4 regions of the Paenibacillus konkukensis genome follow, and region 2 is predicted to be linked to each of the others. Evidence: riboswitches for the same ligand, from Rfam matches in the RefSeq annotation. Region 2 holds a riboswitch; each other region holds the start of a gene.
The links. A riboswitch is a leader RNA that binds a small molecule or an ion and turns the genes downstream of it on or off. The one in region 2 is predicted to bind cyclic di-AMP.
Positions count from the first base shown of each region.

Region 1: another riboswitch for cyclic di-AMP. It lies ahead of SK3146_RS22770 (hypothetical protein); the one in region 2 lies ahead of SK3146_RS10465 (CAP domain-containing protein).
Region 3: another riboswitch for cyclic di-AMP. It lies ahead of SK3146_RS20505 (C40 family peptidase); the one in region 2 lies ahead of SK3146_RS10465 (CAP domain-containing protein).
Region 4: another riboswitch for cyclic di-AMP. It lies ahead of SK3146_RS34825 (APC family permease); the one in region 2 lies ahead of SK3146_RS10465 (CAP domain-containing protein).

Region 1 covers NZ_CP027059.1:5,201,808-5,206,720, forward strand. Annotated here, with positions in the region: gene SK3146_RS22755 (ABC transporter permease) at 1-243, shown strand, start outside; gene SK3146_RS22760 (sensor histidine kinase) at 245-1,390, shown strand; gene SK3146_RS22765 (response regulator transcription factor) at 1,387-1,989, shown strand; cyclic di-AMP (ydaO/yuaA leader) riboswitch at 2,232-2,428, shown strand; cyclic di-AMP (ydaO/yuaA leader) riboswitch at 2,596-2,752, shown strand; gene SK3146_RS22770 (hypothetical protein) at 2,879-3,277, shown strand; gene kdpF (K(+)-transporting ATPase subunit F) at 3,430-3,483, shown strand; gene kdpA (potassium-transporting ATPase subunit KdpA) at 3,646-4,913, shown strand, end outside.
Region 2 covers NZ_CP027059.1:2,431,711-2,436,623, reverse strand. Annotated here, with positions in the region: gene SK3146_RS10480 (hypothetical protein) at 1-93, shown strand, start outside; gene SK3146_RS10475 (DUF1572 family protein) at 223-747, opposite strand; gene SK3146_RS10470 (SPW repeat domain-containing protein) at 916-1,236, opposite strand; gene SK3146_RS10465 (CAP domain-containing protein) at 1,450-2,328, opposite strand; cyclic di-AMP (ydaO/yuaA leader) riboswitch at 2,334-2,468, opposite strand; gene SK3146_RS10460 (glycoside hydrolase family 28 protein) at 2,710-4,299, shown strand; gene SK3146_RS10455 (sugar phosphate isomerase/epimerase family protein) at 4,388-4,913, shown strand, end outside.
Region 3 covers NZ_CP027059.1:4,728,121-4,733,033, forward strand. Annotated here, with positions in the region: gene SK3146_RS20485 (DUF2306 domain-containing protein) at 1-165, shown strand, start outside; gene SK3146_RS20490 (SRPBCC family protein) at 521-970, shown strand; gene SK3146_RS20495 (STAS domain-containing protein) at 1,138-1,620, opposite strand; gene SK3146_RS20500 (NADPH-dependent FMN reductase) at 1,937-2,479, shown strand; gene SK3146_RS20505 (C40 family peptidase) at 2,898-3,365, opposite strand; cyclic di-AMP (ydaO/yuaA leader) riboswitch at 3,371-3,508, opposite strand; gene SK3146_RS20510 (hypothetical protein) at 3,951-4,766, opposite strand; gene SK3146_RS20515 (M1 family metallopeptidase) at 4,781-4,913, opposite strand, start outside.
Region 4 covers NZ_CP027059.1:7,941,605-7,946,517, reverse strand. Annotated here, with positions in the region: gene SK3146_RS34825 (APC family permease) at 1-1,666, opposite strand, end outside; cyclic di-AMP (ydaO/yuaA leader) riboswitch at 1,770-1,909, opposite strand; gene SK3146_RS34820 (hypothetical protein) at 2,201-2,749, opposite strand; gene SK3146_RS34815 (oligogalacturonate lyase family protein) at 2,866-4,068, opposite strand; gene SK3146_RS34810 (polysaccharide deacetylase family protein) at 4,315-4,913, opposite strand, start outside.

The sequences.
Region 1 (4,913 bases), 2.8 Mb from region 2:
ATCTCCCAGCTGCTCTTCATGGCCATGTCCGCACTGGGCGGACTGTGGATGCCGATCCAGACAATGCCGGCCCTCCTGCAAAAGATCGCCTTGTGGCTGCCCTCGTACCGGTACGGGCAAGGGGCATGGAATATTATTGCCGGGGCGTCCGTAGACGGGGTTGGGATTATCGTGCTGGCTGCTTACGTCGTCGTCTTTATGGTATTATCATCCTATATCATCCGGAGACAGGAAGCGGTATAACATGAACGGGTTCAAGATGAGGCCTTTCGGAAAAGGCATGGGCGTGTTCCAATTGATCTGGCTGGTGTATTTGACCTCGCCCATCTACAGCATATTGCAAAAGCCGACTCACGATGAGTGGATCGGCCTTGCTCTGCTTTTGCTGTTTATAGTGGCCAATTGCCTTTGTTATTGGGATGAAAAACGCAGAATGGTTTATGTGCTGACCATGCTTGCGATCATCGTCTTTTTTTGCTTTCACTATCATATTAATTTCTGGTTTATGTCCTTTTATGTAGCCCCTGTCATAGGATTAATGGCTTCGGTCAGGCAATTTTACGCCGGGGTCGTCATTTTGCTGGCCTTGTTTGCGCTTGTATTCGGAACGCACATCCATCAATTTTCCGGCGATGACTTAGTGGTGCTTCTTCCGTCCTCGGCTCTGATGCTGGTCTTCCCGTTCATTATCCGCGCGGGGGTCCGATCGAAGGAGCTGCGCAACCAGTTGAATTCGGCTAACGAGGAGATCGCACGGTTGATCAAAAACGAAGAACGGCAGCGGATTTCCCGGGATTTGCACGATACGCTCGGCCACACGCTGTCTTTAATCACGTTAAAGAGCGAGCTGGCAGAAAAATTAATTCCCCGCAATCCGGAAAAAGCGGCGCAGGAGGTGCGGGATATTCAGATGACATCGCGCGCCGCGCTCAAGCAGGTGAGGGAACTGGTGTCGGGAATGAACGCCGTTTCGATTCACGATGAAATCCGCCATGCGCGGCAAATATTGGCCGCGGCCCGAATCGGGGTCGAGACCGAAGGGGATTTCGCCGGACTGGATGCTTCGCCGCTCATTCAAAATATATTGGGGATGTGTCTGCGCGAGGCCGTGACCAATGTGGTGAAGCACAGCAAGGCTTCGCTCTGCCGCATCGCCTTACATGAAGACGACAGCGGGATTACGGTGACGGTAAGCGATAATGGAGAAGGATTGCGGCGCGCCTCCTGTCCTACCCCCTCTTCCGGGCGGGGACTGCTGGGGATGAAGGAACGGCTGGACTTGATCGACGGCAAGCTGACGTTTCAAGCGGAGGAAGGACAAGAAACGACCGTAACGTTCACCGTGCCCAAAATCGTCAAACATCAGAAATCGGGGGAGAACGCGCAATGAAAGTGATAATTGCAGAGGACCAAGGGATGCTGCGGGGAGCGCTTAGCGCGCTGCTGGACTTGGAGGACGATGTGGAAGTGATCGGGCAGGCCGAGAACGGGGAAGAGGCGATGCGGCTGATTCTGGAGCTGGGACCCGATCTGTGCATCATGGATATTGAAATGCCGCGTATGACAGGGCTCGATGTCGCCGAGCGGCTGAAGGAGCAGGGGCATCCTTGCCGCATCGTCATCCTGACGACCTTCTCCCGCTCCGGTTATTTTCAGCGGGCGATCAAAGCGGGCGTTCACGGCTTCTTGCTCAAGGATTCGCCGATCGACGAACTGGGCGAGGCGCTGCGCAAAGTCCATGCCGGGGGCCGGGCGATTAGCCCCGAGCTGTCGCTTACGTTCTGGGAGGCGGAGAATCCGCTGACCGAACGGGAGCGGGAGGTGCTTAGGCTGGTTGCCGAAGGCTTGTCGGCGGGCGAGATCGCCAAATCGCTGTTTCTTTCCGGCGGAACGGTGCGAAATTATATATCGGAAATTATGCAGAAATTGGAGGCGAAAAACCGGATCGACGCGATCAGCATAGCGGAGAAAAACGGCTGGCTCAAGTAGCGGCCGTTTTCGTTTTAACTGCATTCCCTTAAGGGGGAAGACCAGCGGGAAACAAGCCGCTCCAAATTGCGTAAAACGAAGATAGAGTGAGCGGGAAGCAGTTATATGAAGATCAGGATGGAAGTAAGCGCTGCCATCCTATTCGTTCGTTGAAATTCGCCGCATAGGTCTGTCGGCTGTTCTTTACAGCAGCCTGCAACAGGCGTAATATACAATTCATGATTTGAAAAAACAAAGTTTCCAAATTCTGATCGCTTAATTTCCCTTATTCAGGGAAAGCGGGGGAACCATTGCAGCGGTATTTTTCGGTGTGAGAGCCGGAAATATCGATGCCGGGGTGAATCCTAGCGCGATGCAAAGCTAGCTTGCATCCGCAGGTAGGGCGACTCTCACCGCCCGAATCCGACAGCTAACCTCGTCAGCGTGGAAGGACATCGGCTTCTTGGTTGTTGAAGACGATGGTCTAATGGAGAGAGGATGATGAAGCTTGTGATCGTTTAAACGGCCACAAGGCTCCCAAGCCTCTGTGGTTTTTTTGCGCCCATTTGTGAAAAATGGAATTGTTTTTTGGAAAAATGAATCGAGTTTTTTTCATCAGACCGATAAGCAGTTATAACGCTTAATCCCTGAATAAACAGGGAGCGGGGGAACCAAAGGGCCTTGGCAGGCCCATGGGGTGAATCCCAGCCGACATGCGCTGGGTAGGGCGACTCTCACGCCCGAATCCGACAGCTAACCTCGTCAGCGTACCGAGAGAGGCAACGATGATCGTGTGCTTGCACAGCTGTGTTTGCTGTGCTTTCCAAAGAAGCCGCGAGAAGAGACCCCTCTTTTCGCAGGCTTCTTTTTATTTGTCTGCCTTCTCTTGAGAGAATAGGAGGAGAAAAAGATGATTGCCGTGCAAGAGTTCATACTCGTATCGGCGCCTAATAAAACCGGCGAAAGCTTCGTCCGGCTGCTTTTGGCGAAAGGAATCCCGTTTGCGGCGATCACGAACAGCCGAGCGGAAGCAGGGAGGCTCCGTAAGCTGGGTGTCAAGCATTTTATACGGGTAGACACCTCGGAATGCGAGTCTTGGCTTTTGCCTGAGCTGCCGATCGGACGGGTGTTCCTGTTCGAAAGCTCGTTAAATCTGTGCTGCCGGCTCATTCAAATATGCCGCACGTGGACTTCCAAAGATATTTACGTCATTACTCGTCATATGAATCCGAGGCTGGTGTATCGTGGACTTGGCGCAGACCATGTCATCCATACTTCAAGCCAAGATGTTTCTTTTTTAATCGAATAAACAAACGCTGGAGGCGTTCCTATGCTGGATATATGCATGATTGCGATGCTCGCGGCTATGTACGGGCTGTTCTATGGCTTTATGACCTGGTGCGGCCGGGTCGTTGCGGAAACGGGAGGCGATAGCAAATGATATTGGTCGCTGCCGTCACGATGTTCTTGTTCGTGTACTTGGCGTACGCCCTGATTCATCCGGAAAAATTTTGAGAGGGAGCGAAAAGCTCTAGAAGCATGGTGAAAAAGCAGACTTCGCTAAGCGAAGGCAATCTGGAGAAGCGTAAGCTGTCGCCTTTGTCTCCGGATTTCAATCCTTTCAAGGGCTAGCCATTCAAGAAATCCGGGGAGAAAAGCTCTTAGGAGGAAAAAAACATGGGAATACTGCAGATCGCGATTGTTATCGTCATCTTGATCTTGCTCGTCAAACCGTTGGGAACGTATTTATATCATGTCTTCTCCAATGAAGCGAACCGCACGGATCGCTGGTTCGCCCCGATAGAAAAAGCGATCTATGCCGTTACCGGATTGAAAAACCGTTCAGGCATGACTTGGAAGATGTACGGGCTAAGCTTTATTGTGACGAATATTGTTCTGGTAGGAGCCGGTTACTTGATTCTTAGACTGCAAACTTTGCTGCCGCTCAACCCGAACGGTATCGGCAATATGGAGCAGACACTTGCCTTCAATACCGTCATCAGCTTCATGACGAACACGAATCTCCAGCATTACAGCGGGGAAACGGGCTTGTCGTACTTTTCGCAAATGGCTGTCATCACGATGATGATGTTTACGTCGGCGGCGACGGGGCTATGCGTCGCCATTGCGTTCGTGCGGGGCGTGACAAGCAGAGGCGAAAGAATCGGCAACTTTTTCGAAGATTTCGTGAAGGCGCATGTGCGGGTGTTTTTTCCGCTGGCGCTCATCGTAACGCTGACGCTTGTAGCGCTTCAGGTTCCGCAGACGCTGCAGCCTGCGCTGACGGTGAATACGCTCGAAGGCGGCGAGCAGCATATAGCGATCGGGCCGGTAGCTTCGCTTGAGGCGATCAAGCATCTCGGAACGAACGGAGGCGGCTTCTTCGGCGTGAACTCGGCGCATCCGTTCGAAAATCCGAGCGCTTTAACGAATGTGATTGAAATTTTATCGATGTGGTCGTTATCCGCTGCGCTTCCTTATACGTACGGGCTGTTTGCACGGAACCGCAAGCAGGGATGGGTTATTTTTTCGGCGATGATGATTTTGTTTCTGCTGTTTCTGTCGCTGGTATACGCTGCGGAGTCGGCAGGCAATCCGGTTTTGAACAGACTGGGAATCGACGCGTCCCAAGGCAGCATGGAGGGCAAGGAGGTGCGCTTCGGCATCGCGCAATCGGCATTGTTCACCACGGTTACGACAGCAGCTACCACAGGCTCGGTCAATAATATGCACGATACGCTGACGCCGCTCGGAGGCATTACGCCGCTGGCGCTTATGATGCTGAATTGCGTCTTTGGCGGCAAAGGCGTCGGACTGGTGAATATGCTTATGTACGCGATGCTGGCCGTTTTCCTCGCCGGATTGATGGTTGGCCGGACGCCGGAGTTTCTGGGACGCAAGATAGAACCGCGCGAAATGAAGCTGATCGCTATAGCTATTCTGGC
Region 2 (4,913 bases):
GTCTCGCCCGCGAGCGATTTGCCGCTGCCGGCCATCGGACAGTGCAACGGAGAACTGCTCGTCGATCTGGAAGTTACGGAGCCGCTGACTTAAGGGCCAGGTTCCGGCAAATGCTCACGAAGCATCTACTCGCCGGAGCGTACGCCTAGATCCCGTCCCAGTTGCAAAAGGCAAAGCCGCTATTCGCAAGTGGAGTAGCGGCTTTGACGCTTGTCTGGGCGTTTAAGGCTTGAACTGGCGGGATTGCCCGCGCGGGATGCTCAGCGTCTGCCAATGATTGCTCGCCAAATGCTTGGAGAGGAACACGATCTGGCCGACATGATAACCGTAATGGGATACTTGCCGCTGAATTGCCTTCACGACCGTATGCGCTTCGCCCCGGATCGTTACGTTCCGCGTCGTATCGCCGGGGGTCAGTCCCTCCAGCGCTCGGAACAGCGTACACCAGCCTTCCTCCCAAAGCTCCAGCAGCTTCTCGCGGCCGAGCCCCTTGGCTTCGAACTCGCCGTCTCTGTCGCGGCTTGGCTTTTCGCCGTCGGCGGTTAAGAAATCCGTCCAGCGCGACAGCATATTGCCGTGCATATGCAGGATCATAATTTCCAGCGAGTTGGATTCATCGTCGAGCGTTACGTGAAATTGCTCTTCGCCCAGCTGAGCCATCGCGCGGTCAGCCAGTTTTTTCATGCTGTGAAACGCCTGAATGCTCTCTTCCAAAAACAATGCGGATACCGAAGCTGCGGATTCCATATTCTTCCTCCTCATTCTCATCGTGTCACCCTTTTACGATAAGGGATCGTACGCAAAAAGTACATTCGAATGTTTTTATCGACGTCGATACACTTTTTATTCATCGGGAGAATAACCGACGTTTTCGAGGAGGCATCAGCTTCGCCTTAACTTTGCATCAAAGCCGCATCACAAGTCTTCGTTCATCGTATAATAATTCAGCATTACCGTAGTAATGCCGAGCGCGATATAGATGATATACTCTGCCAAGCCGGACAAATAGGCGAACGGAAAAATGACGAACCAGATTCCCGACAGCATCGACAGCCAGTTGAACCAGGAGTTCCAGCCCGGCTTCTTCAAATAAAAGGCGAACAAGGACGCAATAAACTGAATCGATCCGAAGACGACACTGGTTACGACAGCGCTTTCATGAGCGAATTGAATCCAATGCGGAGCAAAAACAAACAAGAGACCAATCAATGCAGCGAGCAAATTTTTAACCGCCATTTGATTACACCTCCCGAATGATGAAAAACGTTGAAGCGGCGCGCACCGGCTTGGCAACCCGCTTTTGTCGAGCCAGCGGCGGGAGGAAGCCTTATCATATGTATATGCAAGCGGTTTCAAAACGTTCGGGATTTTGCAAAAAAGAGGCTGCATAAAAGGAAAAACCTCCGATGCATGGCGCACCGGAGGCTGTGGCATACTACGTTATAAAAATTAGTTGGCGATAAATTCTTGAACCCATTCGCCGTTATAATAAGCAACGCCGATTTTCGTATAATTCGGGCTCAAAATATTCTCGCGATGCCCTTGGCTGTTCATCCAAGAGTTCATCACTTCTTGCGGATCGCGTTGACCTTTGGCAATGTTTTCGCCGGCGTAAGAGTAGCTGATGCCGAATTGCTTCATCATGTCGAACGGAGAACCGTAAGTCGGCGAGTTATGATCAAAGTAATTGTTCGTGTACATGTCTTTAGCTTTGACAAGAGCCATATTGGACAAGGAGCTGTCTTCCGTCAAGGCGCTCAGCCCGGCTTTTGCGCGTTCTTGGTTGACCAGGTTGATCACTTGCGCGGCATAGTCGGATTGCGAGCTGTTAGCCGTTCCTTGATCCGAGCCTGCGCTTCCGTTGTTATTCGTAGTGCCAGTGCCTGTATCTGCAGTACCGCTTCCGTTATCGGAAGTGTCCGTACCGTTATCTACAGTACCAGTTCCGTTATCGGAAGTGTCCGTACCGTTATCTACAGTGCCTGCGCCATTGCCTGTGCTGCCATTGTCGCATCCCCATCCGGGATTCGTTGTTTGAGCTGGAACTTGCTTCCACATGCCTGCCCACATATTGCCGTTGCTGTTACTGCCCGGCTTGAATACTTGCCAATTGCCTTGTTGGCCGTTCAGCAAGGAATTCAGGTCAATTCCGCTGCCTTGCTGTCCTTTAAGCAAGGAATTCAGATCAACGCCGTACTTTTGCGTCAAAGCGTTCAATGCATCGTTACCTGTAACCGTATTCGCTGGAGCAGCGGAAGCGGCGCTAACGCCGATAATTGGACTAAGGGTAAGTACACCTGTCAATAACACTTTTTGAAAACGATTCAAGAAAAATCTCTCCTTTTCGCGGCCTACGAGGTTAGCTGACGGATTCGGGTCAAAGAGCAATCACCCTGCCGCAAGAAGCGGCTTCACCCCATGGAATGGGTCCCCCGTGCTTTATATAGAAGCTTCGGCCTTTATAGTTTTTTTTGAAACTTGTGCTCGTTGTTGCCCGACTCTAGTATCGGATCCCGGTGGGCTGTCCTTGAGCTATTATATTGTAGCACGTGTCCTGCCCGATTTCATGGGACAAAGTCTTCCAGCGGCGTTAAATCCGATATGTGAGCTAAAGATTATTGTGGATATCGGCACTCGTTGCTATGATAAACCCGTCAATGCAACGACATCCGGTCATACCCGGTAATTTTAAGGCAGGAGGAAATTGAAGTGAATCATACTGTGCACTCAGATGCAGCTTACGAGAGCAATCCGCCGTTCGACATGCCCGAGATTGAGCTTCCGAATATACCGGAATACAACGTTATAATTACCGATTTCGGGGCACGCGGCGATGGAATTACGAAAAATACGGAGGCTATCGCGAAGGCGATCGAGGCTTGCGCCGCAGCGGGCGGAGGAACGGTCGTTATTCCGTCCGGCGTCTGGCTGACCGGTCCCATCGTATTCAAAAGCCGCATTCGTTTACATACAGAGCCCGGCGCGGTCATTCGCTTTAGCAGCGACTATGCCGATTATCCGTTAATCGAATCGAATTTCGAAGGGCTTCCCGCCGTTCGCTGTATGTCCCCGCTGTTCGCCGAGCGGCTGGAGGATATCGCGATTACCGGCGGCGGTATTTTCGACGGAGCCGGGGATGCTTGGCGCCCGGTGAAAAAGTTCAAAATGACCGAGCTGCAATGGGGGAAATTAACCGCCTCGGGCGGCGTCGTCGATGCCGACGGCGAAATCTGGTGGCCTTCCGAGGCGGCGATGAACGGAGCCGCAACCGTAAACCGGCTGCGCAAGCAAAGCACGGCGGCGCTGGCTGACTACGAGCCGGTCAAAGCTTACTTGCGTCCGGTTCTGCTCAGCTTCCGCGAGTGCAGGCGCGTATTGCTGGACGGGCCCACCTTCCAGAAGTCGCCGGGCTGGTGCTTGCATCATTGGGTGAGCGAGCATATTACGATTCGCGGTGTTACCGTGCGCAATCCGTGGTATTCCCAGAACGGAGACGGGCTGGATCTTGAATCATGCAGATATGCACAGGTGACGGATTCGGTATTCGATGTCGGAGACGACGCGATCTGCATCAAATCGGGCAAAGACGAAGCGGGACGCAAACTGGGCAAGCCTTGCGAATACGTCGTCGTCCGTCATTGCACCGTCTACCACGGCCACGGCGGCTTCGTAATCGGCAGCGAGATGTCGGGCGGCGTGCGCCATATGCTCGTATCGGATTGCTCGTTCGTCGGCACCGACGTCGGCTTGCGCTTCAAGAGCACCCGCGGCCGGGGAGGCGTCGTCGAGCAGGTGTATATCCGCAATATCCGAATGAAGGATATCGCGCGCGAAGCGATCACCTTCAATATGTATTACGAGGTGAAGGCCGATACGGACGCGGCGGCGGAAGTGAACGAAGGAACGCCCCGGTTCCGCGACATCTTCATTGAAGACGCCGTATGCGCGGGCGCCGAGACGGGCATTCAGCTCAAGGGCTTGCCGGAGATGCCGATTCGCGGCATTCATCTGCAGCGGGTATGCATCGAGGCGCAGCGGGCGATCGAGTGTTCGAACGCGGAGAACATCTCGATGAGCGAGGTTACCGTCGTGCCGAAAGAGGAGGGGCCTGTGGCACGTATCCACAACAGCCGCGACATCTTGATAGAGAAGCTATCTTGCCCCGCGCGGCAGGAAGTATTGCTGCATGCGACCGGCGAACGCACTGCGGGCATCGACTTGCGAGCGGTATCCGCTGGAGCGCCGGCGGCCGTCATACTCGGCGAGGAAGTGACGGCCGGCGCGGTAAAACTGCAGTAGTCCTGCCATCTTCCTTCTGCTATGATGGGAGGGAAGAATGCTGAAAGCGGCGTCAAGCCGTATAATTGCGCCAAAGGAGCTGACGCGCATGACATGGAAGACTGGAGAAATCTATCTGGGCACGATATTGCTGGAGCAAAACCGCTGGACGGCGGATAAGGAGCCTTCTTACCGGGTCAGCGATTGGCTCCCGCGTTGGCGGCGGGACGGGTTTGACGGCGTTGAGCTATGGGAGAATCATGCCGCCCGCTGCGAAGAGCAGGAGCTTGCTCGGCTGGAGCGATCCGAGCTGCCTATCGCCGTCTACAATTCCTACATATCGTTCGACGACGGCGCGGAGGAGCAGCGGGCGGAAGCGGCCCGGCTGATCCGCCGGCTCGGGGCGCGGGCGGTGAAGTTTAACTTCGGCCCGGAGCCGGAGAAGCTGCAGACATATATCCGCAACTGGAACGAGTGGACGCGGCTCTTGCCGGCAGACTGCCGCCTGCTATGCGAATGCCATCCGGGCACGGTGATGGAGGAGCCGCAGGCGGCCGCCGCGGCGCTTTTGGCGATGGACCGCTGTGAGGCGATCGTGCATCCGTTTCACAGTCTCGGCCCGCTGGCCGATTGGT
Region 3 (4,913 bases), 2.3 Mb from region 2:
AACGTGCCGATTCATTTCATTACCTGGGTTTGCTATGCCGGAGTGGGGCTTTCCTATACGGTGAGCTATACGATCGGTGTGTATGGCGCAATCGTGCTGCTCGTGCTGCTTGCGGAGCTGATCGTTCGGACGGGTTTTAAGCAGAGCGGATTGTCGAATCTTTGAAAAAAAGAAGATGCCCCATTGCGAGGCATCTTCGCGTTTTTTTTGAACGCGGTTATGAAGTCAAGTTAACGTTCAGGTGCGTTTATATGATGTATTAAGCAGCGGCGATAATGCCATTGGACTGGAGGATTGTCTGCGAGTAATCGTCTGCAGGACGTTGGGAAGCGTGTCGAAAAAAGGCCAGCCCTGGCGGCCGTGCCAGGAGTTACGTTATTAGCATTGATCGGGAAGAGAACGGTGTCCGTGCCGATTCTTTTGTCGCGTTTTTACAATACCTGCCGTCCCCCAATTCATATAATAGAGACGCTGGCTTAGTGAAGCTTGCACCATTCCATCAATGAACGGAGGACATGTCTTGGATCTTAAATATGTCATTTATGTCGGAGCAAAGCCTGAGGACGTTTGGAACATTTTTGTAAAACCCGAAGCGACGAAAGCGATCTTCTTCGGCTCTACGCTCGAGTCGACCTTCGAAGTCGGAGCGCGGTATGAATATGTCGGACCAGGCAGTGAAGGGGATGAGACCGTGCATGTGTACGGCGAGGTGCTGGCGTTCGAGCCGTATCGGCTGATGAGCTTCACCGAGCATCCCGGGCCGTCTTACCGCGACAACCATGAGGAGCTGGAGACGCGAGTCACGCTGACTCTGGAGACGGTGGGGGGCAGCACCAAGGTGACGCTGATCAACGATCAATGGCCGGAGAATCATCCTTCTTACGAGAATACCAAAGAGAGCTGGCCGATGATTCTCAGCAATATCAAATCGTATGTGGAGACAGGTAAAACGCTCGATTTCGGCTGGTAAACCGAAGCGAACAAACTGAGGCTGCCGGAATAAAGGAAGAGCCCCGCGTAGGGGAAGGGATAGGGCTGTAATAAGCTGAAAGCGGCTTAGTGCAGCCTTTTTTGCGTGTTTAACGCGTAACATAAATCATAAGTTCGATTTGATCCAAGAAGCTAAGTTAACTAGGGCTAGAAAGTAATCCGCGCTGCCTTCGGTACGGCATGGGGGTTATCCGAACTGCTTACGCGCTGCTCAATAGCGTATTCGTCGGGATAGATCATTATATAGCGGGTTATCCCGACGAGGCGAAACAAGGCTCCGCATGACGGATGCAAACCGTGGGCAAACACCCGCGAACCGTCGTCCGTAACGGCCCGGGCCAAGCGAACAAGCACGGACAGGCCGCCGCTGTCGACATACCCGACTTTTTGAAAATTGATAATCAGCGTCGTAGATCCGCCTCTTAATCGGGTTCGCTCATCGCGATAGGTCAGCAAATCGGCTTCGGCTTCCGCTGTTACATTCCCGCGAAGCTCCAAGACGAGCGAGGTTTTCGAATGCTTGCCTTGGATCAAGAGCGGGCTGTCGTTATGCGGGAGCTTCTTGTCTTCGGGAGATCTCCCGCCAGAGCTTGACGCTTCCTTGCCGGCGAATGCGGCATTCTCCAGCAAGAACTGCTTCGTTTCCGGAAGAGGCTGGCTTCCCAGCTCGTACTTAAGCTTTCTTGGCTGGTTCCTGCTCGGAGTCGTTACGTTCGGTATCGGGTTGATTTGGATAATTCCGTATTTTTACGCGGCTCCGGCCGCTTGACTCTCTCATTAACGTGACGGTTTATAATGAAGCGATCCGCCGAGGGAGAATTGGAACGGATTAAGCGGTCGCCTGTGTAGAGGGATTCTCCAAGAGCGAGTGGATATCTCTATCGACCGCAGGCCACGAATGAATCACTATACTTTTAGAGGCGGGAAAAGAAGGAGGTATTTCAAAGTGACGAACATTGTAACGATTTCCGGCAGCCTGCGTAAACAGTCATGGAATACGGCGCTGCTGAAGGCTTGCGCGGCGTTGGCGCCGGAAGGGATGAAGCTGTCGTTATATGAAGGGATAGGAGACTTGCCGCATTTTAACCCGGAAATGGATGGGGATGAGGCGGTTGCAGCCGTCGTATCTTGGCGGGAAGCGCTTCGCGCAGCCGATGCCGTCCTTGTCTGCACGCCGGAGTACGCCGCGGGAGTTCCGGGAAGTCTCAAAAACGCCTTGGATTGGATCGTATCGTCCGGGGAGTTCCTCGGCAAACCGACTGCGGTTATCAGCGCTTCTCCGTCTGCTGCGGGCGGCGAGAAGGCGCACGCTTCGCTGCTGCTGACGCTCAATATAATGAGCGCCCGCATTCCGGACGGGGCTTCGCTGCGAATCCCGTTCATCAGTAAAAAGCTGGATGCACAAGGAGGCCTCACCGACCCGGATATGGAAAAGGATCTTCGGCTTCTGCTTAACGCATTAAGCGATGCCGTTTCGAGTCCGCAGTAAGGCGATGCCGGCGCCCTCGAGTGTCTGTCCGAACGGCTGCACCGCCTGAGGCAGAGTGGTGACGGCATCCCGTTGCCACCCCGTTCGGGGGCCTTTACCTTCTTTACTGCAGGGGGATTTCAAAGGCAGCCGTACCTTAGTGGGAAACGCTAGGATCATGTCTTAGTACCTCCTAATAAAAAATGCTTCCAAAATGGAGTTATTCTAGCTATAATGAAGAAAAGCTCCTATTCGGAGCTTTGCCAACGAAGTGTGGTCCTGCGTAAGAAGCAGCCTGTCATACCGTTAAGGACCGCCTCCAGAGCGAGCTAGCGCAAAGGCATACTTTAACGAAAAAAAAGCCCTTAAGGCTTGTCCGGCACGTGGGGCGTGACGGAAACAAACGCTTAAGGGCTGCATGAAGGAACCACTCGAAATATTACTTGTCGGTCATCACTTGCTGATACTGGTCGTCCGACAAAATGCGCTTTGCGGTTACGAAGCGTTTCGTATAGTACGAGTCGCTAAGCTTGGTTACCGTAACGCCTTTGTTTGTCGCGGAATGGTAGAACTTACCGTCCCCGACGTAGATGCCGACATGAGAGATTCCTTTGCCATCCGTGTTATAAAACACGAGATCGCCAGGGCGAAGATCATCTTGGGCTACTGTCGTACCGATTTCTGCTTGTCCTTTTGACGTGTGAGGCAAGTCGATATCGAATTTTGCGAAAACAAAGGAAGTGTAGCCTGAGCAGTCGAAGCCCTTCGTCGTGGTTCCTGCCCACTTATAAGGCACTCCAAGTTCTTCGTTCACGGCTTGACTTAGCGGCGTTTCCGCAAAAGCGCTTCCTGCTTGAAAGCTGCAAAACAGTGCCACAGATACGGCAAATCCAAACAACTTCTTCAAAAGAAATAGTCCCCTTCCGGTGCCTACGAGGTTAGCTTAAGGGTTCGGTTGAAGGTTCCCTATGATCACTTTAAGACGAGATCAATTCACCCGGGTCTGGATCCCCCGTTTCCCAATCTGTGGAAATTCGGCAATATGTACGATTTTTTTGAGTCGAATACAATATTTCGATGAAAACCGCATTTTTCCTTCCGCTGTCACAAAAAATTCACAATTAATGCGTATTTTTTGAAACCTTTTAGAGTCGAACCATGAACATACAATAAATGTAAGGGTTTTCCTTGGGGAATGAACGAAAATTTCGCTGCAGAGGCAAGGGGAGACAGAAGAGGTTTCGACAAATGCCGATAGACTTTGACAAAAGGAAGAATGAGAAGCTAGGGGCGTTTTGCGAAGGCCTATGGATATAGGCCCTAAGGCACTGGATTTTGTAAGGGGATAGGCATGTCCGGAACATACCGGAGCTATTTTGATGCGATAAAATAAAAAAACCTTCCTTCATCACTGTAATTGTGATTCGGGAAGGTTTTTCTTACGTTCGGTCGCAGGCTCGCGCCGGGAGGCGATTGCCGGATGGCCGGAGCTCTATTCGCTCTTGGCGCTCCACAGGGCATACTGCGTCGAGATAGCCCATAGCTTGCAGAACATATGGATCAATCGGTACACCTGATAGCCGAGCAGGGCGAGAAAGCCGGTCCAGATCATAGCGGAGGCCATAACGGCCGTGGACACGGCCAAGATGACGATGAGCAGAGCTGCCGCAAGCACCAGGATCGGGAACAGATTGCGCAGGAGAAGTGTTAGAGCGAAAAGCGACGATTTGCCGCTGATCCGCCCGAACTGCAAATACATGAAGACCGTCTGCATGAGGAAGGTATACACTCCGTAGGCGATGAGCAGCGGCAGCACTTCCTGCGCGATGGCATAGATGGTGGCGTGTTTGCCGTAAATATCGACAGTCTTGGGTACGAGCCAATACAGAGGCGCAAGCTGCAAAGCGATCTGAAGGACGTACAGGAGGAAGAAGGGGAGGGCGAACTCCCTCATGCCCTGTACGAAGCGGTAGCCGGCGTTCAATTCGGTATGCTGCAGGGAGTAGTACACCCCGGCGTTAAGCAGCGGGCTCAGCAGCATGCGTGCGATAAGCAGGCACAATCCCCATCCGACATAGCTGTCGATAAGATCGGTCTTCATCAGCTGAAACTGTCCTTCGATCCAGAACATGTGGACGGCTTGCCGTTCCAGCTCCGGGCCCGGGTAGCGGTGGAGCAGGGGAACAATGATCGAGCGGATCATTTCATAGAGCGCCAGTCCCCACAATAAATTGTAGATGAATAAGGTGCAAACGACGAATGGCTGGTTCCAGGTCAGATGCCAACCGTTTTTTACCGTTTTCCACATAGGTACCGTTCACCTCACCATGCGACCCATCCGAATAAGGTCTCGATTAATTTGACGACTCCCAGATTCCAGCGAATCGACAGCTTGGAATCGACATTCGTTTTCATAAAGCTGTTAATTCGTTTGTTCTCCAGCACGATGGAATGC
Region 4 (4,913 bases), 2.5 Mb from region 2:
CATCGATGCGGGCGATGAAATCGACCAAGGGCTTGATCAGCGTCCGGTAGCGCGATTTGAAGATGACGAGCCGCACTCCCGGGTTCCACTGCTCCCATTTTTCCTCCATCCGGTCTTCGTCCTCGTCCGAGTAGGACACATAGAATGCGATCACATTGGGCGACAGCGTCTTCGCATAGGAGATGGTCGAGGCCACGACCCGGTGAATGCCCGCGATAGGAACGATGATGATCGATTCTTTATGCGGCAGCGGTTCTCCCAGATCGAAGCGCAGCTGTTTGGCCACATCTTCATAGTGCTCGTAAATTTGGGTAATAAACCACAGCAGCACAGGAGTAAGCACGATCACGATCCAGGCGCCTTGGGCAAATTTGGTCACGCAAAAAATAATCAGCACCGCGAAGGAGACGATAGCGCCGAGCCCGTTGATCGCCAGCTTCCCCTGCCAGCCCTTCTGCTTCTCGCGCAGCCATTTGCGAACGAGCCCGCTTTGCGCCAGCGTAAACGAAAGAAATACTCCGATCGCATACAGCGGAATCAGCGCATCGGTCTTTCCCTTGAAGATGATCAGCAGCAGACTGGCCAGCACGCCCAGAGTGACGATGCCGAAATGGAACGATAAGCGGTCCCCGCGGTTGGCGAACATTCTCGGAAAATTTTTATCGACAGCCATAATGGAGGCCAATATCGGAAAACCGTTGAAGCTGGTGTTGGCCGCCAACGTCAAAATCATCATCGTCGCGATTTGCGTGGCGTAATACATCCATCCGCGGCCGAAAGCATGCTCCGTGACCATCGACAGAACGGAAGTATGCCCCTTCGGGTCGGGAGCGATGCCGTAAGCGATCGTTAGAACGGTAATCCCGCCAAATATAATGGCCAGCAGCGTGCCGAGCGATACGAGCGTTCGTTTGGCATTCGCCTGGGACGGGGTTTTGAAATGCGGCACCGCATCGGAGATCGCCTCGATGCCCGTCACCGCCGAACAGCCTGACGAGAACGCCTTAAGCAGTACGAACAGCGTTAAGCCCGCCGGCATCGATGTAGGAATCAGCTGGGATTCCCTGACATGCTCGGAGCCGGTAATAAGATCAAAGGCGCCTTTTCCGATCAGCACCAGTACGCACAGAATAAAGAAATACGTCGGGAAAGCGAACACCGTGCCGGATTCGGAAGTTCCCCGCAAGTTGAGCCAGACCATAATCCAGACAAGGAGCAGCGCGATCGGCACGATATATGGGATAGTGACCGGAAAAGCGGAGGTGATCGCCTGAACGCCGGCCGATACGGATACCGCTACCGTTAACGTATAATCGATTAACAACGACACGCCCGTCAGCCGCCCGAACGGGACCCCGAGATTTTCCTTCGACACCATATAGGCCCCGCCCCCGCCGGGATATGCGTCGATCACTTGACGATAGCTGACGACCAGCAGCGTGATCAGGATGATAATTCCGACGGCAATGGGCAGCGAATACGCAAAAGCTGCGGCTCCGAATACGGCCAAGGCAAGCAGAATTTGCTCGGTGCCGTAGGCTACGGAGGATAGCGCGTCGGAAGAAAGAATCGGCAGCGCTTTCCATACCGGCATTTTCTCCTGCTCCAGCTCATTGGATTTGAGCGGTCGTCCAAATACGATTCTCTTGATAGAATCCGATGTCATGATTACACCCTCAATTTGGCTGAAAGTTCATCTTCAAGAAAAATAAGGCGTTCTTACTATGCCCAAAAACAAAAAAATACACAAGGATAAACGCCTGTGCATTTTTCCTTCCCAGAAGCGCCTACGAGGTTAGCTGGCGGGTTAGAGCGTGAGAAGAGCGCTCTTCCATCGTCGAACGATAGATTCACCCCAAAATCGGTTGGTTCCCCCGTTTTTCCTAAGAAAACTCAGCGTTAAATTTTTTTCATGAATCGTATGATACTTCTTTTATTTCCTTAAGTAAATGAATTGAAACTGCCGAATTGCGCGATTATAAGTCAAAAAATCTGACAGCCTGCCGCCAGCTTCATTGACATGGATCATCGCATGAATTTTCTTGAGCAAACGCCGATTTGGAATCGCGACTTGACATTTCCTTTTTCGACAGGGGATTCGGCGAAAAAAAGAAGCATGATAGGGTCTGTTAAGGACGCTATCGATGCTTCCGGGTTCAAGTATATCATATATTTACATTTTATGTAATTTCGGCATCGTTTACGGAGAAGTTGTCGTCTCGGTCTTCACGGCCGGAGCCGACAGGTCGAATGTTTTATTCTCGTTAACGACGATGTTCTGGAACGCACCGTTATTGCTGACCCAACCGCTTGCCAAGAGGGACGCCGTTCCGGTATTCACTTCCACCGTGCCCATATAGACGCGTTCGTTGCACTGTTTGTGATTACCGAAATTAATATGGTACAGCCCTGTCGCATGGCCTGGTAAGCTCGCGGCTTTCCCCGGGACCAGCGTCGAACCGATATCGCGGTAAGACGAGCCCTCTTCTTTGAATTCGCTGCCGTCCTGCTGATACAAATGCAGCGTAATTTGCGCAGGCGATGCGGAAGTGTTGGACAGCTGCAGCGCGAAGTCCATATTTTGTTCGGTGCTGCAGAAATTGTTCATAGGAATGGAAAAGGCCATCTCGCTGGGCAGCGCAAGCTGCTGACGCTCGCTCGCCGAAGGTTCTACCGCCGCAGCAGGCAGCAGGAACATAAGGCTGAGAGCTATCGCAGGCATAACGGCCGCCTTCAGTTTGTTCTTCATTGCAAATCTCCTTTAGTCATATGATGTTTATACTCTTTACTGTAAAGGAGCCTGCGTCCGTTGTCCAGTCCTGCCGGTCCCATAACGGGATTTGCAAGCGCTGTCTGATGCCTGCGTTAATGGCTGCCGGGCAGTAAAGGCTGCTTCGGCAAGCTGTCGAAATCCGGAACGTCGATCAAGTACAAATTCCCGTATCCGGTCATATCGCTCGTAAACAGCACCTGCTTGCCGTCGGGGCTGAACCGCGGATGCACATGCAGCTTCTGCGCTTGAAAGCTGCCGCGATGCCTGCACAAAATGCGCGGACCTTCCAGAACGCCTTGATTGTTTTTCCACAGGCAGATCGTATCCTGGAATTGATCTCCGTGATAGGCGCTCGTCTGCTGCCCGTCCCCTACGATCAGCGAAGCGTCGTTGGAGTGTACGTGCATGTTTTGGAACGGGAAGGCGCTTTCGACCTTGTCCGTATTATCGTATTTGGTCGAGCCGATAAACTTGCCGTCCTTATTGCTGAGCGATTCGGTATATCCGTGATAGCCGATCGTCACTCCGTCCGCATGCCAATATTCATGCCCTACGAAGACGTTATCCTCCGATGGGCGGATTTTCCAATATTCGCCGGTCTCGATATTCAGGCACCAAATGCGGTGGTCGACCAAATCCCACGGGCCTTCGTGACAGAAGCTGAGCAGATGCGGCTGCGTCGGCGACGTGTTGACGTGCCCGATCCAGACTTTATCTTCATGGATAATCTGCGATTCACCGCCGGCAGCGGGAATTTTGACGATTTTGCAATGAGGCTTGGCCCTCGCGGTCTCTTCGAAGCCGATATATCCGGCGCCGAGCGAAGTCGGAATCCGGTCCGACAAATCTTCTTTGATGCAGGTGCATACCCATGCCCCGTCGGCGGTACAGCTCAGATTGCCGAGATTGAATCCATCCGGCGCCGTATACAGCACCTTCTCTTCGAGCGTCGTCAGATGGATGGAGAGCAGCTGCTTGTCTTTCGTAAAATACGCTTCCGTGCCGTTCGGATTAATAAAGGCGTTTTGCAGCCCGACGGCCGTCCCGGCGGGAAAATCGGTCAATTGGGTAATCTCTCCGTTCGTCAAATCCAAACTGTACAAATTCGTGGCATTGAGCCGGTCCGACCCGAACAGCAGCTTCGTGCCGTTGTCGTACCAGCCGTCATTCGTAAAGTAAAGATGGAAGCTGTGCGCCATATAATTCGTCAGCTGTTTCATCGGAAGCCCTGTAATCAGATCCTTGGTCTCCCGCCATTCTGCAGGCCATGTTTTCCCTTTTCCGTTAGAACTCATCGTGCCACCCCATTCATTAGTCTGATCTTGCTACAACCAGATTATAGGATCGTCTCTTTTCGGACAACGCCACTTTTTTGTTTCGGTGCCCGGAGGGGATTGCACTTTCTTTCTTCTTTTGGACTTTTTTGATTTGACCGGATTGCGTGCGGCCTAAGTGCCGGAATCGGCTTCTGCGGAAGCGGTATACGAAAAAACCGCGCCTTCGCGCGGTTCGAAATCATTGCAGCTGCTATAACGTTCGCTTTAGAAAAAGCGATACCGGATTTGTAAAATCAAATTTTTCAGCAGGTCTTCGCCTTTGCCGAGCAGAGTCGTTTCTTTATTGATTTTGTCTATGAGCCCTTGTCCGGATAAGGTCGGCACTCCGGCGGTCACCCGCTTCACCAGATGGTCTCCGACCGAGTTCAGCCCGTAATCCCCGGTAAAGATCGTATCGATACCGACCTGGCTGCTGAGCTTGACCAGCGTCTGACTATAGCGGCCGTGCGGCAGGCAGAGCATCGACAGCGTGTTGCCGAGCTGCTCGCGCAGCGCGTTCTCGGCTTGGGACAAGTCCGCTTTCACCCTCGTCTCGTATTCCTCCTGCGTCTCCATCCGCTGCTCGCCTTCCAGCCAGATCCGATTCGTCAGCGGAGATACCTGCTTGCCCTTCTCGTTGACGTTGAAGCCGTGAGAATCGTATGTATGGGAATAAAAGCTGAAACCATCCTTATGCATTAGTTTAATTTCATCCCACGTTAGAAACGGAGTCTCGGCCTCGCGGTCGCCGACCGAACGGACGATCAGGAAGTTCGTCGCCGTCATCCCCTGCTGCTTCAGCTCCGGATAAGCGTACCGGTAAT